DNA from 3 places in the Dyella ginsengisoli genome. Region 3 is predicted to be linked to each of the others. Evidence: predicted binding sites of a transcription regulator. Region 3 holds the regulator's gene; each other region holds the start of a gene.
What was found. Region 3 encodes HrcA, which represses chaperone genes, less so after heat shock. Its sites were predicted from a motif close to TTNGCACTCNNNNNNNNNGAGTGCNAA; they were not measured.

Region 1 (9,534 bases), on a different contig from region 3:
ACCCCCCTTTTCTAGAGTCCGGTACAGCAAGAAAGTCCAAAGGCTCGCAGCGCCGCAGGGCCGACGGAAAGATGCGGCGGAGCGGGCCGCGCCCGTGCATGGCGCCTCCCCCCGTTACACTGGCCTCCCCATGAGGTAGCCATGCCCACCGTCGTCCGCGTCGCCCTGCCGGTGCCCCTGCCCACCCTGTTCGATTACCTGCCGCCCACCGAGGGCGAGCTGCAGGCAGGGAGCCGCGTGCGGGTGCCGTTCGGACGTGGCAGCAAGGTGGGCATCGTGGTCGATCCCTCGGCCACGTCGAGCGTGGCCGAGGGCAGGCTCAAACCGGTGACCGAGGTGCTCGATCCGGCCCCGCTGCTGGATGGCGAACTGATGCAGACTCTGGCTTGGGCCGCCGACTACTGGCTGGCTGCGCCGGGCGAGGCCTATGCCAACGCGCTGCCGCTGGCGCTGCGCGAGCCGCGCCCGTGGCCAGACACGCGCGAGGAGTACTGGCAACTCACCACAGCCGGCCGCAGCGCGCTGGACGCAGGCAGCCGGCGCGGCGCCAGTCAGCTGCTGCTGCAGCTGCTGGCCGATGGTCCTCAGCGCGCCGACACCCTGGCCGAGCGCCTGCCGGCCTGGCGCGCGGCCGCGCGCCGGCTCGCCCCGGCCGGACTGATCGAACGCCACACGGCCGCGGCCGTGGCCATGCCTGTCGGCGCACCGTTGCCGCTCAGCGTCGAACAACAGCAGGCGGTCGCCGCGATCGCGGCCGAGCGCGGGCGTTTCCAGCCATTCCTGCTGGACGGCGTCACCGGCAGCGGCAAGACCGAGGTCTATCTGGCGCTGATCGAGCAGGCGCTGGCCGAGGGCAAGCAGAGCCTGCTGCTGGTGCCGGAGATCGGCCTGGCGCCGCAGACCCTGCGCCGGCTGCGTGACCGCCTCGGCGTGGCGGTGGAGGTGCTGCACTCGAACCTCGCCGAGGGCGAGCGCGCGCGCGCCTGGCTGCGTGCGCGCAGCGGCGAGGCGCGGGTGATCGTGGGCACCCGCTCGGCGGTGTTCACGCCGCTGCCGCATGCCGGCCTGATCGTGATCGATGAAGAGCACGACGCGGCGTACAAGCAGCAGGAGGGCTTCCGCTATCACGCGCGCGATCTCGCGCTGGTGCGCGCGCGTGCGCTGGGTGTGCCGATCGTGCTGGGCAGCGCCACGCCATCGCTGGAGTCACTGGCCAACGTGGCGGCCGGGCGCTACCGCGCGCTGGCCCTGCGCGCACGTCCCGCCGCCGCGCACGCGCCGCAGGTGCAGATCGTCGACGTGCGCTCGCAGCACCTCGATCACGGCCTGTCCCCCGCGCTGCAGGCCGCGGTGCGCGACACGGTGGCGCGCGGCGAGCAGGTGCTGGTGTTCCGGAACCGCCGCGGCTATGCGCCCGTGCTGCTGTGCCACGCCTGCGGCTGGCATGCCGACTGCCCGCGCTGCGAGCGGCCGCTGACCCTGCACGCGGGACAGCGCCAGCTGCGCTGCCATCACTGCGATTACCGCAGCAAGGTGCCGGCGGCATGTCCCGCCTGCGGCGCCGGCGCGCTGTGGCCGCAGGGCCAGGGCACCGAGCGGCTGGAAGAGGCGCTTGTCGCGCTGTTCCCCGAGGTGCCCGTGCTGCGCATCGACCGCGAGACGACCCGCCGCCGCGACGCCTTCGAACACCTGCTGGACGGCTTGCGCACCGATGCTCCGGCGATCCTGGTCGGCACCCAGATGCTGGCCAAGGGCCACGACCTGCCCAACCTCACCCTGGTCGCCATCGTGGGCGTGGACGAGGGCCTGCACAGCATCGACTTCCGCGCCGGCGAGCGGCTGGCGCAGCTGGTGGTGCAGGTGGCCGGACGCGCCGGGCGCGCGGCCAAGCCCGGACGCGTGCTGCTGCAGACCCATCACCCCGATCATCCGCTGCTGCGCAGCCTGTTGGCCCACGGCTACGGCGCCGCCGCCAGGGCGCTGCTGGCCGAACGCGAGCAGGTCGCGCTGCCGCCGTTCAGCCATCAGATCCTGCTGCGCGCGGATGCGCACGAGCGCGCCGCGGTCGACGCCTTCCTTGCCGCCGCCGCGGCTGCGCTGCCGGCCGACCATGCGCTGCAACTGGCCGGCCCGATGCCTGCGCCGATGGCGCTGCGCGCCGGTCGCCACCGCGGACAACTGCTGTTGGAAGCGTCCAGCCGCGCCCAGCTGCATGCGGTGGCGCGCCCGTGGCAACGCAGGCTCGGCCAGCTGCCGACCGCGCGACGCGTGCGCTGGTCGCTCGACGTGGATCCGATCGACCTGTACTGAACCGCGGTGCGCTCACGGGATCCCCACCCCCTCCTCGTATACTTGGCGGCTGATATTCAGGAGTTCCCCATGGCATCGCAGCTCGAACAACTTCGCCAGTACACCACCGTGGTCGCCGACACCGGCGACATCGAGGCGATCGCCCGCTACAAGCCGGTCGACGCCACCACCAATCCCTCCCTCCTGCTCAAGGCCGCCGGCATTCCCGCCTACGCGCCGCTGCTGGACGAGGCGGTGGCGTGGGCGAAGTCGCGCGGTCACGACCGCGTGCAGCAGCTCGTCGACGCCGGCGACCACCTCGCCGTGGCGGTAGGCCGCAAGATCCTCGACCTGGTGCCGGGCCGGGTGTCGACCGAGGTCGATGCGCGACTGTCCTTCGACACCGACGCCACCATCGCCAAGGCCGAACGCCTGATCGGCCTGTACGAGGACGCGGGCGTGGCGCGCGAGCGCATCCTGATCAAGATCGCCTCCACCTGGGCCGGCATCCGCGCCGCCGAGCAACTGGAGCGCCGCGGCATCCAGTGCAACCTCACGTTGCTGTTTTCGTTCGAGCAGGCGGTGGCCTGCGCCGAGGCGGGCGTGTACCTGATCTCGCCGTTCGTGGGGCGCATCATGGACTGGTACGTGGCCAACACCGACGCGAAATCGTTCGAGCCTGAGGAGGATCCGGGCGTGCAGTCGGTGCGCCGCATCTACGACTGGTACAAGCGCCACGATTTCGAGACGGTGGTGATGGGGGCGAGCTTCCGCAACGCCGGCCAGATCCGCGCCCTGGCGGGCTGCGACCGCCTCACCATCAGCCCGGACCTGCTGGAAAAGCTCGATGCCAGCCACGACCCGCTGCCGCGTGCACTGGAGAATGCGGACGCCCGCGCGCCGCGCCCGGAGCCGATCAGCGAGCCGGCCTTCCGCTGGGGCCACAACCAGGACGCGATGGCGACTGACAAGCTGGCCGATGGCATCCGCAAGTTCGCCGCCGACCAGGTGAAGCTGGAAAAGCTGCTGGCTGCGAAGCTCTAGCGAGAAACGCCAGGCGCCAATAAAAACGGCCCCTCGCGGGGCCGTTTTTGCTTGCTGCTGATGACGAGACGATCAGGCTGCGGCGGCGAACAATCCGCGCATCTTCTTCATCGCGTTGGCCTCGACCTGGCGGATACGCTCGGCCGACACGCCGTACTCGTCGGCCAGATCCTGCAGCGTGGCCTTGTCGTCGTTGAGCCAGCGGCGCTGGATGATGTCGCGCGAGCGGTCGTCCAGCTTTTCCAGTGCGGCCGACAGCGTTTCCAGCTGGTTGTCGCTCTGGTCGGCATCGGACACCGAGTCGTACGGATCGGCACCATCGTCCACCAGGAACGCAGCCGGCGCGGGCTTGGCATCTTCATCCGCATCGACGGGGGCCTCGAAGCCGACGTCACGGCCGGACAGGCGCGATTCCATCTCGCGCACGGTCGCCTCCGGCACGCCCAGATCCTTCGCCACCGTGCGCACTTCCTCGGCATTCATCCAGCCCAGGCGCTTCTTGCTCTTGCGCAGGTTGAAGAACAGCTTGCGCTGCGCCTTGGTGGTGGCGACCTTCACGATGCGCCAGTTCTTGAGGATGAACTCGTGCATCTCGGCACGGATCCAGTGCACGGCAAAGCTCACCAGGCGCACGCCCTGATCCGGGTCGAAACGCTTGACCGCCTTCATCAGGCCGATGTTGCCTTCCTGGATCAGATCACCCAGCTGCAGGCCGTAGCCCGAATAGCCGCGGGCCACATGCACCACGAAACGCAGGTGCGACATCACCAGCTTCTTGGCTGAGGACAGGTCGTTGTCTTCGAGGTAGCGGCGCGACAGCGCCTGCTCCTCTTCCTGGCTGAGCACCGGAATGCGGTGCACCGCCGAGATATAGGCATCCAGACTACCAACGAGGCTGGGTACCGGAATGTTGGCGGTGACCAAGGCCTGGGACATGGGCGGAACCTCCTGAATGGGGAGCAGCTTAGCACTCGGGTACTTGGAGTGCTAAAGCCGACACAAAGTTCCGGCGCGGCAGATGGTCGCCGCGTCGACTTATTGAACCAAATGGTACAGAAAAGCCGGCGGGAAGTCCAGTCGGCAGGGAGGACTCACCATTCTCCGCGGCGGACATTCACCCACCGTGAAGCCGGTTCACCCCGCCAGCGCCGCCCGCGGCGGCAGCGACCAGTCGATCGGTGCCATTCCGGCCCGCTGCAGCCAGGCATTGGCGGCCGAAAAGTGCCCGCAGCCAATGAAGCCGCGATGGGCCGAGAGCGGCGAGGGATGCACGGCAGTGAGCACGTGATGGCGCTGCGTGTCGATCAGCCGCCCCTTGCGCTGGGCGTAGCTGCCCCAGAGCAGGAACACGATGCCCTCGCGCTCGCGGTTGAGCGCCTCGATCGCCGCGTCGGTGAAGCCTTCCCAGCCCTTGCCCTGGTGCGAGCCGGCCTGGCCGCGTTCCACCGTCAGCACCGCGTTGAGCAGCAGCACGCCGCGGTCGGCCCAAGGCGTGAGGCAGCCGTGGTCGGGCCGGGGGATGCCCAAGTCGCGGGTGATTTCCTTGAAGATGTTGTCCAGCGAGGGCGGCACCGGCACCCCCGGGCGCACCGAGAAGCACAGGCCGTGCGCCTGGCCCGGCCCGTGGTACGGGTCCTGGCCGAGGATCACCACCCGCACCGCGTCGAACGGCGTGTGGTCGAACGCGGCGAAGATCTCCGGCCCCGGCGGATAGATCTCCTTGCCCGCCCGCTTTTCCGCGCGCAGGAAGTCGGCCAGCGCGCGCATCTCAGGCCGCTCCAGATAGTCGCCGATGCGGGCCTTCCAGCCCGGTTCCAGCCGGACGCGCTCGCCGCTCATGCCGGCGGCGGCTGGTTGAGCGAGCGCAGGTGCTGCGACACGCGCAGCTGGAACAGCAGCTTGGTGATCAGCAGATGCTCCTCCACCGGCTTCTCGACCAGGTCGTTGGCGCCGGCCCTGAGCAGGGCCGCCTGGTTGGCCGGGTTCTCGTCGCCGGTCATCACCAGCACCGGCAGCCGCCCCTTGCCGTAGCCGAAGTCGGTGCGGATGCGTTCGAGCAGATCGCCGCCGGTCAGCTCGCCCTTCAGGCTGACGTCGGTCAGCACCACGTCCGCCCCCACCCAGCCGAGCTCGCGATCGGCCTCCAGCAGTGCCAGCGCGTCTTCCACGCTGACCACGTGGCGCACGGTGAGGCCGATCTTCTCCATCATGCGTCGGGTCGCCAGCGCCACCACGCGGCTGTCCTCGACGTAGAGCACGGTGCCGGAGGCGGTTTCCTGCGGGCTCACGTAGCCGCGGATGAAGGCACCCAGCGCGGGGAAGCCCAGCGACTTGTCGAAGTAGTCGGTGACGTGCTCGCCCAGCGCGCGCCGGTGCAGGCGGTCGTCCACGTCGCCGGAGACCACCACGATGGGCACGTAGGCCTGCGGTGCCGATTCGCGCACGTAACGCGCCAGCTCCAGTCCGTCCATGTCCGGCAGGCGCAGCGCCACAGTGATGAAATCGAACGCGCCGGACTGCAGCTCGCGCTGCGCCTCCTCGCCGGTGGCGCAACCGACCACCTGGGCCGCCGGCAGCTCGCTGGCCAGCACGCGCGTGATCAGCTGGCGCACCACCTTCGAGCCATCAACCACCAGCACGCGCGGCGCCTCGCCCACGCTGCGGCCGCTGATGCTGCCGCTCATGGCTTCAATTTCCGCATGGCGCCTGCCGCCAAGGTCCGCACGTCGATCACTGCCTCTCCCGCCCCGGTCCCCGGCGCTTTGCCGGAGCCGTCGATCTTGCTACGTCGCACGCCACCGTGCCTGCGATCACCATCACCAATGCGCGGATGCAGTGCATCAGACCGTCGTCCGCCGCAGCTGCCACGCGCTGACCAGCCGCGCGCCCAGCCAGCCGAGCACCGCCGCGGCGAGCGGCGTGGACAGCAGCAGCCACAGCGGCAGCGCGCCGAGTTCGAGCTGGCCGGCATAGGCCGCGTTGAGCTGCTCTACCGGCGCTACCAGCGACAGCTCGATCGCCACTGCCAGCAGCGACGCAAGCACGCCGCCGAACAGCCCGTACCAGATGCCCGCGTAGAGATAGGGCCGACGCACGAACGGACGACTCGCTCCGATCAGCATCAGCACGCCGATCTCCTCCACCCGGCTGGCGATGTCTACCCGCACCGTGTTGCCGACCACCAGCAGGGCGGCCAGCGAAAGCAGCAGCGCCAGCACCGCGACGATGCGGTTGCCCAGCCCGAGCAGCGCGTCCAGTCGCTGCCGCCAGCTGCCGCTGTCCTGCACCATGTCCACGCCGTGCAGGTCGCGCAGCTGGGTCACCAGATCCTGCACCGCGCCGGCATCGAGCGCGTCCTTCGGCTGCACGTCGAGCACGTAGGGCAGCGGGTTGTCGTCCAGCGCGTGCACCGCGCCGCTGAAACCCTGCATCGCGGCCAGCTCGTCCATGCCCTGCTGCGGCGTCTTCACCGTCACCGCGGCCACATCGGCGCGCTCGCGCACGCTGCTCGCCATCAGCTGGGCCGCGGACCCACTTTGCCCCGGCTGCAGGAACACGCTGATCGCCTGCCGCTGGCCGAGCGCATCGCCCATGCGCTGCACGTTGCCGAGCAGCAGGTAGAACGCCAGCGGCAGCGCCAGCGCCAAGCCGATCACGGCCACCGTCATCAAGGTGCCGAACGGTCGCGCCAGCAGGCGGCGCAGGCTGGCCGCCGCGCTCCAGCGATGGTGTTCGCTCCAGCTGGCGACCCGGCGCGATTCGCTGCGACGGCTGCCGCGCTGGGCTGTCGCGGCATCGTCCGCGGCGGACTGTTCGGGGCGCTTGCTCACAGCACCTCCTGCGCGGCGACGTCCGCCACCAGGCGGCCGTGATCGAGCACGATTACGCGCTTGCGCATGCGCTTGATCAGCGGCAGGTCGTGGCTGGCCACCAGCACGGTGGTGCCAACCTGCTGGAACTCGGCGAACAGGCCCATGATTTCCACCGCCAGCTGCGGATCGAGGTTGCCGGTCGGTTCGTCGGCGATCAGCAGGCTCGGTCGCGCCACGATGGCGCGGGCAATGCCCACGCGCTGCTGCTCGCCGGTGGACAAGGTATCGGGCAGCTGCCGCTCGTAGGCCAGCAGGCCGACTTTCTCCAGCGCCGCGCGCACGCGCTTGGCGCGTTCGGCCGGGGCCAGCGCGCCGATCACCAGCGGCAGCTCGACATTGGCGAACACGCTGCGATCCATCAGCAGCCGATGATCCTGGAAGACCATGCCGATGCGCCGACGCAAGCCGGGAATACCGCGCCGGCCGACCTTCGACAGATTGAGCTCGTTGAGATGGATCTGGCCGTGCGACGGCCGCTCGATCAGCGCCAGCAGCTTGAGCAATGTGCTCTTGCCGGCACCGGAGTGGCCGGTGACGAAGGCCATCTCGCCGTCGCCCACTTCGAACGACAGCTGCGAGATCGCCTCGTGGCCACCGTCATAGCGCTTGCTTACCTGATCAAAGCGGATCACCGCGTTCCCCGACGTTGCCGTCCCATCCAGCGGCAAGGATACGGGATGCGCGCAGCAAGGTGAGCCCCCGCGCCGCGCGCGGGGTCCACCCTCGACAAACGCTCAGCGGCCGGTGAAAAGACGCGTGAGGCGACGGAAGAAGCCGGGCTTCTTCGGCGCGGCCGCCTCGGCCGGCATGCCGGACTGCACCGCCACCTGACGCGACGGCCGCGTGCCGGCAGCATCGCTGGACGGACGGCGCTCGCGCGGCGGACGACGCTCGCCGCGCGGAGCATTGTTCTCCGCCGCCGGCCGGCTGGTGCCCGCTGCACCCGCTTCGGCCGGAGCCGCCTCGCCATCGCGGCGATTGCGGCCGCGACCGCCGCGGCGGCGACGCTTGCGCGGCGCACCACTGGCGTCGGCGGGAGCGTCGTCCGGCGCGGTGGCCGGATTCGGCACGGCGACCTCGGCCACTGTCGCCTCGGCGACCGCGGCCCGCGGCGGGCGCGCCTCGGCAGAACGCGGCGGACGCGGACCGCGCCCTTCACGCTTGCCGTCGCGGCTGCCGCTGCGGCTGCCGCGCGCGCCCTTGTCGCCCTCGCGCGGCTCGACGCGGTCGCCGAACGCGGCGCTGTCGGCCGCGGCATCCGCGACGAATTGCGCGTCGATCGCCTTCGGCTTGGGCATCACCAGCAACTCCGGATCGACCGAGGCGACCGGAATCTTCTGTCCGATGTAGGTCTCGATGTCCGGCAGGCTCATCGCGTACAGGTCGCAGGCGAAGCTGATCGCATCGCCCTCGGCACCCAGTCGCGCGGTGCGGCCGATGCGGTGGACGTAGTCCTCGGCGTCCTGCGGCAGGTCGTAGTTGAAGACGTGGCTGACCGCGGGAATGTGCAGGCCGCGGGCGGCCACGTCGGTGCACACCAGCATGTCGAGCTGGCCTTCCTGGAAACGCTGCAGCAGCTTCTGACGCTTGAGCTGCGGCACGTCGCCGGACAGCGCGCCCACGCGGTAACCCTGGCGCTTCACGCGCTCGGTGATGCGCTCGGCGGCGGCCTTGGTGTTGACGAAGATGATGCTGCGCTCGGCCTGGGTACGCTCAAGGAGGTTGAGCAGCAGCGGCATCTTCTCTTCCTTGGCGGGGAAGTAGACGACCTGGCGCACGCGGTCGGCGGTGACGTTGTCGGTCTCCACCACCAGCTTCTCGGCTTCGTGCATGTGCTCATAGGCCAGCTCCAGCACGCGGTGGCTCAGCGTGGCCGAGAACAGCAGCACCTGGCGCTGCTCGCGCGCCGGCAGGCGGCGGAAGATGAAGCGCACGTCCTTGATGAAGCCGAGGTCGAACATGCGGTCCGCCTCGTCGATCACCATCACCTCGACGCTGTTGAGCCCGAACACGTTCTGCTTGTAGTAGTCGAGCAGGCGACCGGGCGTGGCGATGATGATGTCGCAGCCGTCCTTGAGCTGCTGGCGCTGTTTGTCGTAGTCGACGCCGCCGTAGATCAGCGCCGTGCGCAGGCCGGTGTGGCGGCCGATCGACTGGGCATCCTTGTCGATCTGGATCGCCAGCTCGCGGGTCGGCGCGATCACCAGCGCACGCGGGTCGGAATCCTTGCGGTCGGCGGCGGCCGGCTGGGTCAGCAGGCGGTTCATCAGCGCCACCAGGAAGGCGCAGGTCTTGCCGGTGCCCGTCTGGGCCTGGCCGGCCACGTCGC
Region 2 (9,534 bases), on a different contig from region 3:
AGGTCCAGCGAATCCAGCCACTCCAGGCACAGCGCGGTGGTGGGGTGGGTGCCGCTGCCGAAGGCCAGGCCGGGATCCAGCCGCACCACCACCAGCGCATCGTCGGCCGGCGGCTCGATGTTCCACGGATAGATCCACAGCCGTCGGCCGAACGCCATCGGCTGGAACTGGTCCATCCACGCGCGCTCCCAGTCCTGATCCTCCACGTGCACGAAGGCCAGCTGCGCCGGCTCCAGCCACGGCAGCAGGTCGCTCAGTGCCTCGGTCAGGCCGCGACGGTCGGCGTCGGCATCGAACAGCGCGTTGAGCGTGATCGTCGGCCACAGCGGCAGCTCGCCCACGCCGGGCTCGAAGATCGCCTGTTCGTCGGGCGTTTCCGCATCTGCGTCGCGCAGGGTGATGGAGAGCGCGCCGAGTTCTTCCAGTGCGTCTTCCACGCTGGGCTGCTGCTCGGCGCGGACGGTGAGGGAGAGTTCGAGAAAGGGCATAGGGCGAGGAGTGAGCGAAGAGAAGTGAGGAGTGAGAGAAATGCGGGACGGCGGGGAAGAAAAAGAGGCAGGGCGTTCGCGCCTGCCTCCGAGCTTTCCGCTGACCGCGACGGGATCAGTGATCCGCGGGCGGATGGCCCTTCTGCTCGGCCATGCGCTTTTCCAGATAGTGGATGTTCTGGCCGCCCTGCTGGAAGCCGACGTCGGCCATGATCCGCTGCTGCAGCGGGATGTTGCACTTGACGCCCTCGATCACCGTCTCGGCCAGCGCCAGGCGCATGCGCGCGATGGCGGTGGCGCGGTCCGGACCGTGCACGATCAGCTTGCCGATCATCGAGTCGTAGTTCGGCGGGATGCGGTAGCCGTCGTACAGGTGGGTGTCCACGCGCACGCCGGGGCCGCCGGGCGCCTCGAAGCGCTTCACCGTGCCGGGCGAGGGCAGGAAGTTGTCCGGGTCCTCGGCGTTGATGCGGCACTCGATGGCGTGGCCGGTGATCTTGATGTCCTCTTGGCGGATCGACAGCTTCTCGCCGCCGGCAATCAGGAGCTGCTCGCGCACCAGGTCGACGCCGGTGATCCACTCGGTCACCGGGTGCTCGACCTGGATGCGGGTGTTCATCTCGATGAAGTAGAAGCGACCGTTCTCGAACAGGAACTCGAACGTGCCGGCGCCGCGATAGCCGATGCGGATGCAGGCGTCGACGCAGACCTTGCCGATCTGCGCGCGCAGCTCCGGCGTGATGCCGGGCGCCGGCGCTTCCTCCACCACCTTCTGGTGGCGGCGCTGCATGGAGCAGTCGCGCTCGCCCAGGTGGATCGCGTTGCCCTGGCCGTCGGCCAGCACCTGGATCTCTACGTGGCGCGGGTTCTCCAGGAATTTCTCCATGTACACCATGTCGTTGCCGAAGGCCGCCTTGGCCTCCTGCTTGGTCATGGTGATGGCGTTGCCCAGGTGGGCCTCGGTGCGCACCACGCGCATGCCGCGCCCGCCGCCGCCGCCGGCGGCCTTGATGATCACCGGGTAGCCGATCTCGCGGGCGATCTTGATGTTGGTGTCCACATCCTCGCCCAGCGGGCCGCCGGAACCGGGCACGCAGGGCACGCCGGCGGCCTTCATCGCCTTGATCGCCTGGACCTTGTCGCCCATCAGGCGGATCACGTCGGCGGTGGGACCGATGAAGATGAAGCCGGACTGCTCGACCTGTTCGGCGAAATCCGCGCGCTCGGAGAGGAAGCCGTAGCCCGGATGGATCGCCTGGGCGTCGGTGATCTCGGCCGCCGCGATGATGCGCGGGATGTTGAGGTAGCTGTCGACCGAAGGCGCCGGGCCGATGCAGATCGCCTCGTCGGCCAGGCCCACGTGCTTGAGGTTGCGGTCGGCGGTGGAATGCACCGCGACCGTCTTGATGCCAAGGCTGTGGCAGGCGCGCAGCACGCGCAGCGCGATCTCGCCGCGGTTGGCAATGACGACTTTTTCTAGCATGGGAATGTGTTCCGCCGGATCAGGCAATGACGAACATGGGCTGGTCGAATTCCACCGGCTGGCCGTTCTCGACCAGGATGGCCTTCACCGTGCCAGCCACGTCGGCCTCGATCTGGTTGAACATCTTCATCGCCTCGATGATGCCCAGCGTCTCGCCCGCCTTGACCTGCTGGCCGACCTTGACGAAGGCCGGCGCGCCCGGCGTGGAGGAGGCGTAGAAGGTGCCGACCATCGGCGCCTTCACCACGTGTCCGGCCGGCAGTGCATCGGCGGCCGGCGCCTCGGCGACGGGCGCGGCCGGTGCGGCGGCCACGGGTGCCGCAGCCACAGCCACCGGCGCGGGTGCCGCGGCCACTGCCACGCCGCCCTTGGGCACGCGCGACAGGCGGACCACTTCCTCGCCTTCCTTGATCTCCAGCTCGGCGAGGTTGGACTCCTCGAGGAGGTCGATGAGTTTCTTGATCTTGCGCAGGTCCATGGGACAAACCTTCTTGCAGGGTTACCGCCCGCAGGCGGCTGGAAAGGATGCGAGCCGGCGCGGTGCCGGCTAGCGGACGGGTTGGGCGTCGGCGCGGGCGAGGCGGCGGATCGCCGCGTCCAGCGCCAGCCGGTAGCTGTCGCTGCCGAAACCGCCGATCACGCCCACGGCGATGTCCGCCAGGTACGAGTGGCGCCGAAACGGCTCGCGGGCGTGCACGTTGGACAGGTGTACTTCAATGAACGGAATCGCCACCGCGGCCAGCGCGTCGCGCAGGGCGATGCTGGTGTGGGTGAATGCGCCGGGGTTGAACACGATCAGCGCGGTCTGGTCGTCGCGCGCCTGGTGGATGCGGCCGATCAGCTCGTGCTCGGCGTTGGACTGGTACCAGCCCAGCTCGTGACCCGCGGCCTGCGCCTGCTCGGCCAGCGCGGCATTGATGTCGGCCAGCGTCTCGCGGCCGTAGATGTCCGGCTCGCGCACACCCAGCAGATTGAGGTTGGGGCCATGCAGGGCCAGGATCTTCGCCATGCGACTGCCTTCGCGGGAGGCCGGACGGGTCCGGAAGCGGTGCAGTGTGCTAGCCCCGCCGTGGCTTGTCCAGTTCGCCGCAGATCGGCGATGTTTGCCGGAGAAGTCCCCGTTAAACCGTGCGCGGACGTATGTGGTCGGTCCGCGCGCTCAATCCACCGGGCCGCCAGACAGCCAGCGATCGAGGGTGGCGGCGTCCAGAGGTCCGCGATGGGTGGCGAGCAGCCGGCCGTTCGCGTCGAGCAGCGCGCTGTAGGGAAGGATCTCCGCGGTATCACCCAGCTGCAGGGACGTACTGGGCGAATTGAGCTGTCCCAGCAGCACCTGGTAATGCACCGGATGGGCAGCGAGGAAGGCCTGCACGCGGGCCGGTTCGTCCATCGCGATGCCCAGCAGCGTGGTGTCCGGATGGGCGCGGGCTGCGCGATCCAGCGCCGGCATCTCGTCCAGGCACGGGCCGCACCAGCTGGCCCAGAAGTTCAGCAGCACGCGGTGGCCGCGGTAGTCGGCGAGCCGGTGCGTGCGGCCGTCCAATCCGGTCAGCGGTACATCGGGTGCCACCGCGCCGATGCTCGCCACCGTCACGCCGGCCGGCACGTGGACGAGGCGGCTGCGATGCTGCAGCCAGCCGCCGAGCGCGGCGGCCAGGGTGGCCACCAGCAGGATCATCCAGGTCGAGCGGTTGAACATCAGCGGCTGGCCTCGGTGAGGGCACGCTCGACGATGCCGCGCGTGAGCACGGTCGGCAGTTGCCTGCCTTCGCCGCCGCCCTTGGGGAACACCACGTACAGCGGCACGCCGGGCGAGTGGTATTGCTGCAGGAAGGCGGCGATGGTGGGGTTCACGTCGGTCCAGTCACCCTTCATGTAGACCGCGCCGGTCTTCGTCAGCAGGGCGCGGAAGGCGTCGGTGTCGAGCACGGCGTGCTCGTTGGCCTTGCAGGTCACGCACCAGTCGGCGGTCATGTCGACGAACACCGGCGTGCCGGCCTGGCGCAGCTCGGCCAGCTTCTGCGGGGTGTAGGCGACCACGCCCTCGACGGTCGCTGCGGCCCGGGTCGGCGCCGGCACCTGGCTCAGGTAATACAGCGGCACCGCCACGAGCACGGCCAGCACCAGCACCAGTGCGCGGCTGAAGGCACCGCGGCTGCGGCTGCGCTCGAACCACCACAGCGCCATCGCCAGCGCCACCATCGCCACCAGCAGCAGGCCGATCGCGTCGGCGCCGCGCTGGTGCGCCAGCACCCAGGCCAGCCACACCGCGGTGAGGTACATCGGGAACGCCAGCACCTGCTTGAGCGTCTCCATCCAGCGCCCCGGTCGCGGTAGCCGCCGCGCCAGCGCCGGCACGAAGCCCACCAGCAGGAACGGCAGCGCCAGGCCGATGCCCAGCATCAGGAACACCGCCAGCGCCGCGGCGATCGGCGCGGCAAAGGCGTAGGCCAGTGCGCTGCCCATGAACGGCGCCGTGCACGGGCTGGCCACCACCACCGCCAGCACGCCGGTAAAGAAGTCGCCGGCCGGACCCGAGCGATTGGCCAGCGCGGCGCCGGTATTGCCCAGCGAGGCGCCGAACTGCACCACGCCGGACATCGACAGCCCCACCGCGAACATCACGCAGGCCAGCACCGCCACCACCAGCGGCTGCTGCAGCTGCGCGCCCCAACCCAGCGCGTGGCCGGCCGAGCGCAGGCCGACGATCACCCCGCCGACCACCGCGAAGCTGCTGAGCACGCCGGCCGTGTAGAGCAGGGCGTGGCGTCGCGCGCGCGCCGGGCTCTCGCCGCTTTCCAGCACGCTGACCGCCTTGATCGACAGTACCGGCAGCACGCAGGGCATCAGGTTGAGGATCAGGCCGCCGCCGAAGGCCAGCAGCAGCGCGAGCAGCAGGCCGGTCTCCGGCGCGGCGATGGCGTCGTCTTTCGTCGCCGCTGCCGCGCCGTTAGCAGCGGCTGCCGGCAGTTCCACCTGCAGCGAGCGGGTCATCACCGGATAGCAGATGCCGCCGTCCTGGCAGCCCTGGAAGGCGGCCTGCACGGTGAGCTGGCGGCGGCCCTGCAGGTCGCCGGCAATGCCCACCGGCACCTCCACCTGGTCGAAGTACACGGTGACCTGGCCGAAGTGCTCGTCCTGGTGCGCGGTGCCGGCCGGCCAGGCCGGCACCAGCTTCAGCGCGGGCGCATCGGGCACGCTCAGCGCGGTCTGGTCGCGGTAGAGGTAATAGCCCTTGGCCATCGTCCAGCGCAGCAGCAGGCGATCCGGTGCGGTAGCCAGCGCCTCGACGCGGAAAGCCTGCTCCGCCGGCAGCGCCGCCGAACCCGCGCCCAGTGCATGGCCGGCGTCGATGGCCCGCAGTGCCGCACCAAAGCCCTGTGCCGGGGCGCTTGCCGCGCCGGCGCCGGCCGGCAGCGCCAGGTCCAGCTTCTCGGTATGCGGCGGGTAGCAGATCTTCGGATCGACCTCGTGGCAACCCTGGTACTGCACGGACAGGGTCAGGCGCGCGGTGCCGGCGGCCACCGTGTAGGGGATCTGCGCATCGATGCCGTGGTGGTAGGTCTCCACGTCGCCAAGGTATTCGTCGTGATGCTTCTCTCCGTCCGGCAGCTGCGCCTCGCCCAGGGTGACGCCGTCGCCACCGGTGAACTTCATGCGACCGCGGTAGAGGTAGTAGTCCGGCGCGATCGTCCAGTGCAGCTTGAGCACGCCCGGCTGGCTGGCGTCGGCGCTGAGCTTGTACGCCTCGGTGACGGGCAGCAGGTCCTGGGTGGATTGGGCGGATGCCGGCACGCCGGCCAGAAGCCCGGCAAGGGTGAGCAGCAGGCGGGCGGCGAACCGTCCGGAAGGCAGAGAGAGCATCACGACTCCAGGCGCAGGGCCCGTGGGGGCGGGCAGATCGTCATTATGGCCGAGGGGTGCCGACCGGTGCCGCGGCGTGCGCGCGCACCCAGTCGAGGTAGGGCGCGTGGCCGTCGGTGACGGACAGCACCACCAGCTCCGGCAGCTCGTACGGATGCAGGGCGAGCAGGCGCTCCTTCAATGCCTCGAAGCGGCCGGCGGTGGTCTTGATCACCAGCAGCACCTCCTCGTCGGTGTGCACGGCACCCTGCCAGCGGTAGGTGGAGCGCACGCCCGGGAGCTGGTTGACGCAGGCGGCGAGCGATTCCTCCACCAGCGCGCCGGCGATCTCCTGGGCCGTGGCGGTATCGGGGCAGGTGCTCAGGCAGACCAGGATGTCATCGGGCATGGTGGCGGAACCGGTGGGGAGCGGGCAGCCTAGCAAGCCCGGCCTTCCCGTGGCCTCGATTCGCTCTTGATAACCGAGGGTTACGGCCCAACTTCGCAGGCACCCCCACCGAACGCTTGCACAGGCGTGGTGCGGCGCTAAAATTGGCACTCACCGACCGTGAGTGCTAACAATGCGCCGGTCCGGGACCAATTTTCGTCAACCATCCATGAGCTGGAGCCACCCATGAGCAAACTGCGTCCGCTGCACGATCGAGTCATCGTCAAGCGCCTGGAAGAGGAGCGCGTCTCCGCCGGCGGCATCGTGATCCCCGACAGCGCCACCGAGAAGCCGACCCGCGGCAAGGTGATCGCCGCCGGTACCGGCCGCATCCTGGAAGACGGCAACGTCCGCCCGATGTCGCTGAAGGAAGGCGACACCGTGCTGTTCGGCAAGTACGCCGGCCAGGAAATCAAGATCGACGGCGAAGAGCTGGTCTTCCTGAAGGAAGACGACATCGTGGCCGTGATCGAGGGGTGAGTTGGCTGGAGCTCCGGGCTGACCGGCTGAGCGCGGATCAAAAGCGCGCACGCCAGTCGCCTTCGGCTCCTTCTGCAGCACCTCGCGACAAAGTCCATTCCTATTCAATTTTTTTGAGGCAAAAAAATCATGGCAGCTAAAGAAGTCCGCTTCGGCGAAGACGCCCGCTCGCGCATCCTCAAGGGCGTGAACACCCTGGCCAACGCGGTCAAGGTCACCCTGGGTCCCAAGGGCCGCAACGTCGTGCTCGAGAAGAGCTTCGGCGCCCCCACGATCACCAAGGACGGCGTGTCCGTCGCCAAGGAGATCGAGCTGGCCGACAAGTACGAGAACATCGGCGCGCAGATCGTCAAGGAAGCCGCTTCCAAGACCTCCGACGTGGCCGGTGACGGCACCACCACCGCCACCGTGCTGGCGCAGGCGTTCATCCAGGAAGGCCTCAAGGCCGTGGCCGCCGGCATCAACCCGATGGACCTCAAGCGCGGCATCGACAAGGCGGTGATCGCCGCCGTTGCCGAGCTGAAGAAGCTGTCCCGGCCGACCGCCGACGACAAGGCGATCGCCCAGGTCGGCACCATCTCGGCCAACAGCGACTCCAACATCGGCGACATCATCGCCACCGCGATGAAGAAGGTCGGCAAGGAAGGCGTGATCACCGTCGAGGAAGGCTCGGGCCTGGAGAACGAGCTCGACGTGGTCGAGGGCATGCAGTTCGATCGCGGCTACCTGTCGCCGTACTTCATCAACAACCAGCAGAGCCAGCAGGTGGAGATGGACGACCCGTTCATCCTCATCCACGACAAGAAGGTCTCCAACGTGCGCGAGCTGCTGCCCGTGCTCGAGGCCGTCGCCAAGGCCGGCAAGCCGCTGGTGATCGTCGCCGAGGAAGTGGAAGGCGAGGCGCTGGCCACGCTGGTGGTCAACACCATCCGCGGCATCGTCAAGGTCGCCGCCGTGAAGGCGCCGGGCTTCGGTGACCGTCGCAAGGCGATCCTGGAAGACATCGCGATCCTCACCAACGGCCAGGTCATTTCCGAGGAAGTGGGCCTGTCGCTGGAGAAGGCCACGATCAACGATCTGGGCCGTGCCAAGCGCGTGGTGATCACCAAGGAAAACACCACCATCATCGACGGTGCCGGTGAGGCGGAGCGCATCCAGTCGCGCATCGGCCAGATCAAGGCGCAGATCGAGGAGACCTCCTCCGACTACGACCGCGAGAAGCTGCAGGAGCGCGTGGCCAAGCTGGCCGGCGGCGTGGCGGTGATCAAGGTCGGTGCCGGTACCGAGATCGAGATGAAGGAAAAGAAGGCCCGCGTCGAAGACGCCCTGCACGCCACGCGCGCAGCCGTCGAAGAGGGCGTGGTGCCGGGCGGTGGCGTGGCGCTGATCCGCGCGCTGAAGGCGGTCGAAGGCCTGAAGGGCGACAACCACGAGCAGGATCTGGGCATCGCGATCACGCGTCGCGCGCTCGAGGCTCCGCTGCGCGCCATCGTCGCCAACGCCGGTGAAGAGCCGTCGGTGGTGCTGAACAAGGTCAAGGAAGGCACCGGCAACTTCGGCTACAACGCCGCCACTGGCGAGTACGGCGACATGGTGGAGATGGGCATCCTGGATCCGACCAAGGTGACCCGCTCGGCCCTGCAGCACGCTTCCTCGGTCGCCGGCCTGGCGATCACCACCGAGGCGATGGTGGTGGAAGTGCCGAAGAAGGACGAAGGCCACGGCGCCGCCGGCGGCATGGGCGGTGGCATGGGCGGCATGGGTGGCATGGACTTCTAAGTCCCGCCGCACCGCTGCGCTGCACCCACGAAAAACCCCGCTTCGGCGGGGTTTTTCTTTGTCCGGCTCGCTGACGAAACGGCGCCGATGACGTCACGGCGGCTGCCTGCAAGCGCCTCGCTTTCACGCTCGGCGATCGGGACGATGTGTGCTCCCTGCGGCCGTCGTCACCGGTCGAGCCACAGGGCGTGGGTCGACGTCCCGGATGTGGGACGTGGCTATTTCGCGAGTGGGATAGGCGGCCGCCGCCGCGTGCTCCGGCTCAGTGCGAGGCGCCGGCGCCGAGGTGAGCATCGGTTTCTAGCGCCGGCTCGCGGGCGGCCGCCTGATGCGCCATCGCACGGGTGTCCGGCGGCAGCAGTGCATCCAGCTTTCCATCCAGGCGCAGCTGGGCGACGCTGGCCATGTCGCGATCGGTGCGGGCGACCTGGGCATCTTCGCCCGTGGTGTCGGCATCGGGAGCGCGGGTCAGCGCGGCCAGTTCCGGGCCGACCAGCCGGGTGAGGGCAAAGTAGCTGTCGTCGCGGATACCGGCGCTCTGCAGCAGCAGGCCGGGCAGCATCCATGAGGCCACGGCCGTGCGCTGCGGCTTGGCGGCCTTGCGCGGATCGACCAGCAGCCACGTGCCCGGTTCGCTCAGCATGGTGCCGCCGTCGACGAAGCCGGCGGTCTGGAAGGCGTTGCTGAGCGCGGGCAGGTGATCGCCGTAGAACAGCAGCAGGGTCGGGCGCTCGCGCCTGGCGAGCACGTCGGCAAGACGCCCCAGTTCCTGGTCGGCGTGATGGATGTGATAGAGGTAATTCTGCAGCTCCAGCTTGTCCTTGCCGGTGATGCCTGGCGGTACCGGCATCGCGTCGCGCTCGGCGGTGTCGGCCGGAATGGTGTCGTACGGACCGTGCGCCTCGATGCTGATGGCGAACAGGAACTGCGGCGGACCGCTGTCCTTGAGTTGGGTGAGGATCTCGTCGGTCATGCCGCGATCGGCCATGTACTGGCCGTCATTGGCGGCGCCG
Region 3 (9,534 bases):
TGTTGCCCTGCTGCACGTCGGGGGTATACACAAGGCGGCAACTGGCCAGGGACAGCGCCAGCGTGGCGAAACCCAGCGTGCGAATCAGCTTTTGCATGCGTGTTGCGTCCCGAACGTAAAGGTGGTGGATGATACACTAACGGTCTTGCGGTACCGCGCGTGGAGCTTGCAATGGATCAGGAAACCCGGGAGCTGCGCAAGGCAGGACTCAAGGTCACGCACCCGCGCATGCGCATCCTGCAGATCTTCGAGGAAGAGGGAGTCCAGCACCTCTCCGCCGAGGACATCTATCGGAAACTGCTCGCCTCCCAGGAAGACATCGGGCTCGCCACCGTCTACCGAGTGCTGACCCAGTTCGAGGCCGCCGGCATTCTGATGAAGCACAATTTCGAAGGTGGTCAGGCGGTCTATGAACTTGATCGCGGCAAGCACCACGATCACATGATCGATGTGGACAGCGGAAAGGTGATCGAGTTCGTCAGCGAGGAGATCGAGCGTCTGCAGAAGGAGATTGCCGCCCGGCATGGTTACGAGCTGGAAGACCACAGCCTCGTGCTTTACGTGCGTCCCAAGGGCAGCCGGAAATAACCCGCTCCGCCGGTTCACGGCGGGCCGACGACGGGTCGCCTCCAACCTGCCACTGAAGTACAGACGAAAAAAAGCCGCAGGAGGACTCCTGTCCACCCACGGCTTATCCGTTACCTGGTGGCGTCCGGATCGTAGGCGAATTGCTCGCGCTGATCCGAAACGCCGTTGGTACCGGCCGAGCAGCAGTCCTTGCCACCCTTCGAAGCCACCGTCCCCACGGTGACTTCGGCACGCCATCTTGCAATGGCGGCTCCCCCACATCGATGGATTCGATCCTAACGAACCCTTCACGAACCGTGTATCGGAAAAATTCCTAGGCCGTGCGCGCGCTGAGGGTGGATTTCGGAGGCGGGGCGTTGTTGCCGCGCAGCAAAATGCGCAGGTGAACCCCCGAAGGGGACTGCCGCAGGCGGAACAGTCCACCCAGCGACGTCACCCGATCACGCATGCCTTGCAGGCCCCGCCCGCCGCGGGGCACCGTGCCGGGCAGGCCAATGCCGTCGTCACGTATGTCCAGCAAAGCCAGCGGGGTGCCGTGGCGTTCCCCGATGCGCAGCCGGAGCCGGAAATGGCTTGCCTGTGCATGTTTGACGGTATTCGTAGCGCTTTCCTGCACAAGACGGTAGATCGCCGTGCGCGTGTCGTCATCAAGCAGCCGGGGATCGCCATACATGTCCGTCATGTAGGCGATGCCCGCTGTGTCCAGCAGGTCGCGGATCGGTCCTTCCTCAAGCGCCCGCAACAGGCCGAATTCATCCAGCACGGCCGGGCGAAGGTCATCCAGCAACCGGTGCAAGGCGCGTCGCATGTGGCCGAGGATGGTGTTGACCGAATGGCCCACATCTTCCATGCCGACCGCCTTCAGGCGCCCCTGCGCGAGCTTGATGTGGGTCTGGATGGCGGTGATGTTCTGCCCCAGCTCGTCGTGGAGTTCGGCGGCCATGTAGCGTCGCTGGCTTTCCTCGGCCTGCAGGTTGCCACGCGCGGCATCGCGCAGCTGGCGGGCAAGCTGGTCGAGTCGTCGGTTCACCGCGGCCAGGTAGACGTTCTGCTCGGCGACCCGTTCGCTGCTGCGGCGCAAGGCGTCGGTCGCCGAGCCGAGCATCAGCGCGCCTGTGCCTGCTACCGCAAGGAACAGGTAGCCGGAGGCGCTGGGCATCGATTGGCCGACCACGTAGTCCACCAGGCTCATGCCCATGCTGGTGGTGACCATGGCGAGGCTGGCGCCGCGCCAGCCATGGCGGAAGGCGAAGAACATCACCGGGGCGAGTGAAAGCACGCGCGCAAACTGGGGTTGTGGCGCGGCGTGCTCGGAAAGCATCAGCAGGATCGCCATCGACGGCAGCATGACCAGCAGGCCATCCATGATCAGATGGGCCAGCATCCGGCGACTTGGGCGGGCTCGTGCCAGCATGATCATCACCGGGACGATCAGCAGCACGCCCAGATAGTTGCTCAGCAGGTCCAGTCCGAGCGCTTCCACCATCGGGCTGGAGGGGGTGGTCTGGTGCATCAGTGCCAGCAGCGCCGCATCGATGGCGGTAGTGGCCGTCACGATCAGCACGGCCGACAGGAGCAGGCGCGTCACGTCCTCCGGAACGCGCAGGCTTGGGTGCAGGTTGGCCTTGCGCAACAGCCACAGTCCGGTGGCCACGATCAGCGGATCAGGCAGGTCTCCCAAAAGAAAGCCGAGCCAGCCCATCGCGGCGTCGCGGTGGATTTCCAGCGCCGCGCTGGCACCCAGCTCCAGGCCCAGCAGCCATGGCCACTGGCGTGTGGGGGTGAGCAGCAGGGCGCCGAAGCGCAGCCCGAAGGGAAGCATCCAGTAGGGTTGCTCGGTGGGCCACAGCGCCAGCCAGGCGAGCAGGTAGCACGCGCCCAGAAACGGGCCGGAAGTGAGGAGACGGGTGGTCTGGATCCGCATCGGGGCATGTTACATGTGCGATGCTTCGGCAGGATGAGGAGGCCGCACCGCGGTCGAGGGAGAGGCATGTACAGCATCGTTCTGGTCGATGACCACGCCATCGTGCGCGAGGGATTCAAGCGCCTGATCGAGATGGAGCCGGATCTGGAAGTGGTCGCGGAATGCCGCTGCGCGGACGATGCGGTCGACGCGATCAACCGGCGTTCGCCGGACCTGGTGGCGCTGGACCTGTCTCTGCCCGACGGCAGCGGCCTGCCGTTGATCGAACACCTGCTGAGCGTCTCTCCTTCCAGCCGCATCGTGGTGCTGAGCATGCACGACGGCGAGCCTTACGTGTCCGAGGCGCTGCGTCGTGGAGCGAGCGGCTACGTGACCAAGGGCGTGGCGCCGGAGGAACTGGTGGCCGGGCTTCGCGCCGTGATGAACGGGGAGTGCTATCTCAGCTCCGATCTGCGCCGGCGCCGCGCCGAGCGGCCAGCCGAAGCGCTCGATCCGATCCAGCGCCTGACCGCCCGCGAGCGCGAAGTCTTCCTGCTGCTGGCAGCCGGGCGGGCCCCCAAGCAGGTGGCCGCCGAACTGGGTATTGGCCAGAAGACCGTCTACATCCACCGCGCCAGCCTGATGGGCAAGCTGGGCGCCGGTTCGGAGCTCGATCTTTACCGCATGGCCGCCGAGCGCGGTTTGCTGGAAGGCCCCGGCTGAGCTCAGCCCGCCTGCGCGCGCTCGAGCATCTGCTTGGCGTGGGCGCGGGTCGCCTGGGTGATCTCCACGCCGCCGAGCATGCGGGCCAGCTCGGCCCGGCGGCCGGCCGCGTCGAGCGCTTCGATGCGCGTGTGGGTGGAAGCCTCGTCGCTGTGCTTGCTGACCAGCAGGTGGGCATGTCCCTGTGCTGCCACCTGCGGCAGATGGGTCACGCACAGCACCTGTCGCATCGCGCCCAGTGAACGCAGCTTCTGCCCGACCACTTCGGCCACGGCGCCGCCGATGCCAGTGTCGACCTCGTCGAAGACCATGGTGCCCACACTGTCCTTGCCCAATGTAGCCACCTCGATGGCGAGGCTGATGCGGGCCAGTTCGCCGCCGGAGGCCACCTTGCGCAGTGGACGCGGCGGCTGGCCGGGATTGGCGCTGACCAGCAGCTCGCAGCGCTCGTGCCCTTGCGGGTCCGGCTCATTGTCGCCCCCGGGCTCCAGTTCGATCCGGAGCACGCCGCCGGCCATGCCGAGCTCGCCCATCAGGGTGCTGACCTCGCTGCCGAGGCGTTCGGCGGCGGCTAGGCGTTGCCGGCTCAAGCGCTCCGCGGCCGTCGCATATTCGCTTTGCAGCCGCGTCTGTCGCGCCGCCAATGCTTCCAGCGCTTCGCCCGCACCTTCGAGCTCGGTCAGCTCCTCGCGCATGGACTGCAGCTTGTCGTGAAGTTCGGCCGGTGGCAGGCGATGGCGGCGACCGAGTTCGTGCAGGCGGGTGAGGTGGGCGTCCACCTGGGCGAAGCGATCCGGGTCGAGATCCACATCCTGCGCGTAGCGCGCCAGGTCATCGGAAGCTTCGCCGAGCTGGATGCCGGCGTTGTCGACCAGCTCCAGCAGCGGGTTGAGCCGCTCATCCAGCGCGGCCAGCCGGGTCAGCTCCGCATGCGCCCGGCCCAGGGCACGGCGCAGGGCAAACTCGCTGTCTCCATCGATCAGTTCGACCACGCCGGAAGCGCCTTCGGCCAACCGCCCGGCGTTCGCCAGGCGCTTGTGCGAGGCTTCCAGCTCGACCAGCTCGGCCGGCGGAAGCGCCCACTTTTCCAGTTCGCCGACCTCGTGGCGCAGCAGTTCCAGGCGCTTGTCGCGATCGTCGCCGCCGCTGAGCTTGCGGATGCGCGCACCGAGCTCGCGCCACTGCACCGCCAGCTCGCGGACCTGGCCCAGCGTCTCCTCATTGCCGGCATAGGCGTCCAGCAGGGTCATCTGGTGCGCACGCGACAGCAACGCCTGATGCTCGTGCTGGCCGTGGATTTCCACCAGCAGGGTGGCCAACTCACCGAGCTGGCTGGCGTTGGCCGGGCGCCCGTTGATCCATGCGCGCGAGCTGCCTTCGGCGCGGATCACGCGGCGCAGCTGGCAGGCGCCGCCGTCGTCCAGTTCCTCGCGCTGCAGCCAGGCATGCGCCTCGGGCAGGTCGCCCAGCTCGAATTCCGCGGCCAGCTCGGCGCGGTCACTGCCGGCACGCACCATGCCGCTGTCGGCGCGTGACCCGGCCAGCAGCATGAGCGCGTCGACCAGCAGCGACTTGCCGGCCCCGGTTTCTCCGCTGACCACGGTCAATCCGGGGCCGAAGGTGATCTCGGCTTCTTCAACGACGGCGAAATGTCGGACGTAAAGCGAAGTGAGCATGGTGACCGGGTGTCTGGCGAATATATGGATTGTAGGGAGCATGGCCGGTGCCGGCGAGGTCCCGCCGTGCGACCGGGCCGCCCGGCGTGGTCGGCTTGCAAAGCGGGGCGCTAAACCTTATTTCTTGCCTGTCTCACGGATTGCCACAGCGCATGCCTCTTCTCCATGGTCACGAACTCGATGCACGCGCCCGTCGGCTGCTGCGCACGCTCATTGCGCAGTACCTGGTGGATGGCGAGCCGGTGGGCTCGCGCACGTTGTCGCGCTCGTCGGGCCTGGATGTAAGCCCCGCCACCATCCGCAACATCATGGCCGATCTCGAGGAAGCGGGGCTGGTGGTGTCGCCGCATACCTCGGCCGGGCGCATCCCCACGCCGCGCGGTCTGCGCCTGTTCGTCGACAGCCTGATCGAGCTGCAGCCGCTGGCCCGCGACGACATGGCGCGCCTCAAGCGCGAGCTGCCGCCGCAGCCGTCGACCACGCGCGATCTGCTCGGCAACGTGTCCTCGCTGCTGTCGGCGATGACCCATTTCGCCGGCGTCGTCAGCGTGCCGCGGCAAGGCGATTTCCCGTTGCGCCACATCGATTTCGTCGCGTTGCCGGATGCCCAGGTGCTGGTGGTGCTGGTGTTTTCCGACAACCAGGTGCAGAACCGCATCGTCCGCCTGGCCAAGCCGCTGGACACGCGCGAGCTGGAGCAGGCGGCCAACTACCTCAACGCCCACTTCGCCGGCCTGCGGCTGGACGATATCCGCGCCCACCTCCTGCGCGAGATCCGCGAGGCGGGCAGCGAGCTCAACCGGCTGCTGGCCAGCTCGGTCGAGCTGGCCGCGGCCTCGTTCGTGCCCCATGCCGAAGGCGAGGACGTACTGGTCAGCGGCCAGACAAACCTCATGGCGTACTCGGAGCTGGCCGATCTGGACCGCCTGCGCGAGCTGTTCGAGGCCTTCCAGAAGAAGAGCGAGCTGCTCCAGCTGATGGAAGTGTGTGCCCGCGCGCCGGGCGTGCGGCTGTTCATCGGTGAGGAGTCGGGCTTTACCGCGCTGGATGGCTGCAGTGTGGTCACCGCCAGCTACGGCGCCCAGGGCAGGGTGCTTGGGGCGATCGGGGTGATCGGTCCGACCCGCATGGCCTATGAGCGGGTGATCCCCGTGGTGCAGGCCACTGCCGGATTGCTCAGCGACGCCTTGAATCGGGCCGCGACGACCCTATAACCGCCCCCGGGAGGCGGGATTCCCCGCGCATATCGACGGTCGGCAGATCTTGCCGGCCAAGGTTTTCTGTTGGAGTGGATATATGCAGAACAACGATCCGCAGGCGCCGGAGCCGGGCCAGGAACACGCTCAGTCGCGGGAAGCCGCGTCCGGTGACGTTGCCAGCCTGCAGGCGCGCATCGCCGAGCTGGAGGCCAGCAACGCCGAGTTGCGCGAGACGGTGCTGCGCGAGCGGGCCGATCTGGAAAACCAGCGCCGGCGCCTGCAGCGCGATCTGGACCAGGCGCGCCGCTTCGCCAACGAGAAACTGCTCAATGACCTGCTTCCGGTGTACGACAGCCTCGAGCGCGGCCTGGCCGTTGAAGGTGGCGACATCGCGGCCATCCGCGAGGGCATCAGCCTGACGCTGAAGTCCCTGCTCAAGGTGGCAGAGAGCAACGGCATGGTGCAGGTCGATCCGCTCGGCCAGCCGCTCGATCCGGAGCGCCACCACGCGGTGAGCATGGTCGCGGCGCCGGGCCAGGCGCCGGGTACCGTGGTCAGCGTGCTGCAGAAGGGCTACGTGCTCAATGACCGCCTGCTGCGGCCGGCGCTGGTCGCCGTGGCGCAGGACTGACCCACGCGATAGACGGCAACACATACCAAAGCTGCGGGTCCGCCGGCATTGAATCGCCCAGGCCGGGCCCCATTCTGAAAACCAGTTCGCGGCCGCGGGGGCCGCTCAAAAGATTCGGAGCATAGACATGGGCAAGATCATCGGCATCGACCTGGGTACGACCAACTCCTGCGTCGCCGTGATGGACGGCACCTCGGTCAAGGTCATCGAGAATTCGGAGGGCGATCGCACCACGCCGTCCATCGTCGCCTTCAACAAGGACGGCGAAGTGCTGGTCGGCGCCTCGGCCAAGCGCCAGAGCGTGACCAACCCGAAGAACACCTTCTACGCGGTGAAGCGCCTGATCGGCCGCAAGTTCACCGATGCCGAGGTGCAGAAAGATCTCCACATCGTGCCCTACGGCATCGTGGCGCACGACAACGGCGACGCCTGGGTGCAGACCTCCGACGGCAAGAAGATGGCGCCGCAGGAGATCGCCGCGAAGGTGCTGATGAAGATGAAGAAGACCGCCGAGGATTATCTCGGCGAGACGATCACCGAGGCGGTAATCACGGTGCCGGCCTACTTCAACGACAGCCAGCGCCAGGCGACCAAGGACGCCGGCAAGATCGCCGGTCTCGACGTCAAGCGCATCATCAACGAGCCGACCGCGGCCGCATTGGCTTATGGGCTCGACAAGAAGGGGGGCGACCGCAAGATCGCAGTGTACGACCTGGGCGGCGGTACGTTCGACGTGTCGATCATCGAGATCGCCGAAGTCGACGGCGAGAAGCAGTTCGAGGTGCTGGCCACCAACGGCGACACCTTCCTCGGCGGCGAAGACTTCGACATGCGCGTCATCGACTACCTGGTCGAGGAATTCCAGAAGGAGCAGGGCATCGACCTGCGCAAGGACGCCCTGGCGCTGCAGCGTCTGAAGGACGCGGCCGAGCGGGCGAAGATCGAGCTGTCCTCCAGCCACCAGACCGACGTCAACCTGCCGTACGTGACGGCCGACGCGTCCGGTCCGAAGCACCTCAACATCAAGCTGACCCGTGCCAAGCTCGAGTCGCTGGTGGACGACTTGGTCAAGCGCACCATCGAGCCGTGCCGCACCGCGCTGAACGACGCCGGCCTGCGCGTGTCCGACATCAACGAGGTGATCCTCGTCGGTGGCCAGACCCGCATGCCCAAGGTGCAGGAGTCGGTGAAGGACTTCTTCGGCAAGGAGCCGCGCAAGGACGTCAACCCGGACGAGGCCGTCGCGGTCGGTGCGGCAATCCAGGGTGGCGTGCTGGGTGGTTCGGTCAAGGACGTGCTGCTGCTCGACGTCACCCCGCTGTCGCTCGGTATCGAGACGATGGGCGGCGTGATGACCAAGCTGATCGAGAAGAACACCACGGTGCCGACCAAGGCGTCGCAGACCTTCTCCACCGCCGACGACAACCAGACCGCGGTGACCGTGCACGTGCTGCAGGGTGAGCGCGAGCGTGCCAGCGCGAACAAATCGCTGGGCAAGTTCGATCTGCAGGGCATCGAGCCGGCGCCGCGCGGCATGCCGCAGATCGAGGTCACCTTCGACATCGACGCCAACGGCATCCTGCACGTGTCGGCCAAGGACAAGAAAACCGGCAAGGAACAGAAGATCGAGATCAAGGCCGGCTCGGGCCTGTCCGAGGAGGAGATCCAGCGGATGGTGGCCGACGCCGAGGCGAACAAGGAAGAGGACAAGAAGTTCCACGAGCTCGTCGCCACCCGCAACAAGGCCGACCAGCTGGTGCATGCCACTCGCACCGCGCTGAAGGAGCACGGCGGCAAGATCCCGGCCGAGCAGATGTCCACCATCGAAGGCGCGCTGTCGGATCTGGAAAAGGTCAAGGACGGCGACGACAAGGCCGCCATCGAGGCCAAGGTCGAGAAGCTGGAGCAGGCTGCGCAGGCGCTTTACGCGGCGGCGCAGTCCGCTGGCGGCGATGCCGGTGCGCAGTCGGCACCGGGTGGTGGTTCGGCCCAGCCCGATGACGTGGTGGACGCCGAGTTCACCGAGGTCAAGGACGGCGACAAGAAGTAAGCATCGGCGATCGGTGCAGCCGATACGCGACAGCCCGCGCCGGAGCCGCAAGCCGGCGCGGGCTGTTTGCTTGAGTGGGGCAGGCAGGTCCGTGGGCCTGATGCAGGGGCGTGATCGAGGTTGTGGGTATCTGAATGAGCAAGCGTGACTACTACGAAGTGCTGGGCGTGGAGCGCAGCGTCACCGAGGTGGAGTTGAAGAAGTCCTTCCGCCGCCTGGCGATGAAGTACCACCCCGACCGCTGCCCGGACGATCCCGCGGCCCAGGAGAAATTCAAAGAGGCCAAGGAGGCCTACGAGGTGCTCTCCGACGCACAGAAGCGCGCCATGTACGACCAGCACGGCCACGCCGCTTTCGAGGCCGGCATGGGCGGTCGCGGCGGCGCCGGCTTCGGCGACATGGGGGACATCTTCGGCGACATCTTCGGCGATATCTTCGGCGGTGGCGGCGGACGCGGGCGCCCCCGCCGCGGCGCCGACCTGCGCTACATCATGGAGCTGGATCTGGAAGAGGCGGTGTTCGGCATCGAGCGCACCATCGAGATCCCGACCCAGGTGAACTGCCACCACTGCAACGGCTCCGGTTCGGCCGACGGCAAGACCGTGCAATGCCGTACCTGCCACGGCCATGGCCGAGTGCGCATGCAGAACGGCATCTTCTCGATCCAGCAGGCTTGCCCGCACTGCGGCGGCAGCGGCCAGACCATCGAGAAGCCCTGCAAGCACTGCCACGGCGAGGGCCGCCTGGAAGAGACTCGCAAGCTG

Region 1: the regulator HrcA is predicted to act here: its motif matches at 4,298-4,324, upstream of rpoH (RNA polymerase sigma factor RpoH).
Region 2: the regulator HrcA is predicted to act here: its motif matches at 6,367-6,393, upstream of groES (co-chaperone GroES).

Annotation. Positions count from the first base shown of each region.
Region 1 covers NZ_JADIKM010000001.1:485,541-495,074, reverse strand. The annotation lists gene ISP17_RS02270 (primosomal protein N') at 142-2,310, shown strand; gene tal (transaldolase) at 2,380-3,333, shown strand; gene rpoH (RNA polymerase sigma factor RpoH) at 3,406-4,269, opposite strand; gene ung (uracil-DNA glycosylase) at 4,468-5,172, opposite strand; gene ISP17_RS02250 (response regulator) at 5,169-6,017, opposite strand; gene ftsX (permease-like cell division protein FtsX) at 6,174-7,163, opposite strand; gene ftsE (cell division ATP-binding protein FtsE) at 7,160-7,837, opposite strand; gene ISP17_RS02235 (DEAD/DEAH box helicase) at 7,940-9,534, opposite strand, start outside.
Region 2 covers NZ_JADIKM010000006.1:42,856-52,389, reverse strand. The annotation lists gene prmA (50S ribosomal protein L11 methyltransferase) at 1-488, opposite strand, end outside; gene accC (acetyl-CoA carboxylase biotin carboxylase subunit) at 604-1,971, opposite strand; gene accB (acetyl-CoA carboxylase biotin carboxyl carrier protein) at 1,991-2,449, opposite strand; gene aroQ (type II 3-dehydroquinate dehydratase) at 2,519-2,980, opposite strand; gene ISP17_RS17585 (TlpA family protein disulfide reductase) at 3,131-3,670, opposite strand; gene ISP17_RS17580 (protein-disulfide reductase DsbD family protein) at 3,670-5,835, opposite strand; gene cutA (divalent-cation tolerance protein CutA) at 5,879-6,223, opposite strand; gene groES (co-chaperone GroES) at 6,449-6,742, shown strand; gene groL (chaperonin GroEL) at 6,872-8,521, shown strand; gene ISP17_RS17560 (LTA synthase family protein) at 8,784-9,534, opposite strand, start outside.
Region 3 covers NZ_JADIKM010000005.1:282,690-292,223, forward strand. The annotation lists gene ISP17_RS17170 (outer membrane protein assembly factor BamE) at 1-97, opposite strand, end outside; gene fur (ferric iron uptake transcriptional regulator) at 172-588, shown strand; gene ISP17_RS17180 (MASE1 domain-containing sensor histidine kinase) at 902-2,512, opposite strand; gene ISP17_RS17185 (response regulator transcription factor) at 2,579-3,214, shown strand; gene recN (DNA repair protein RecN) at 3,217-4,890, opposite strand; gene hrcA (heat-inducible transcriptional repressor HrcA) at 5,043-6,104, shown strand; gene grpE (nucleotide exchange factor GrpE) at 6,187-6,720, shown strand; gene dnaK (molecular chaperone DnaK) at 6,848-8,770, shown strand; gene dnaJ (molecular chaperone DnaJ) at 8,905-9,534, shown strand, end outside.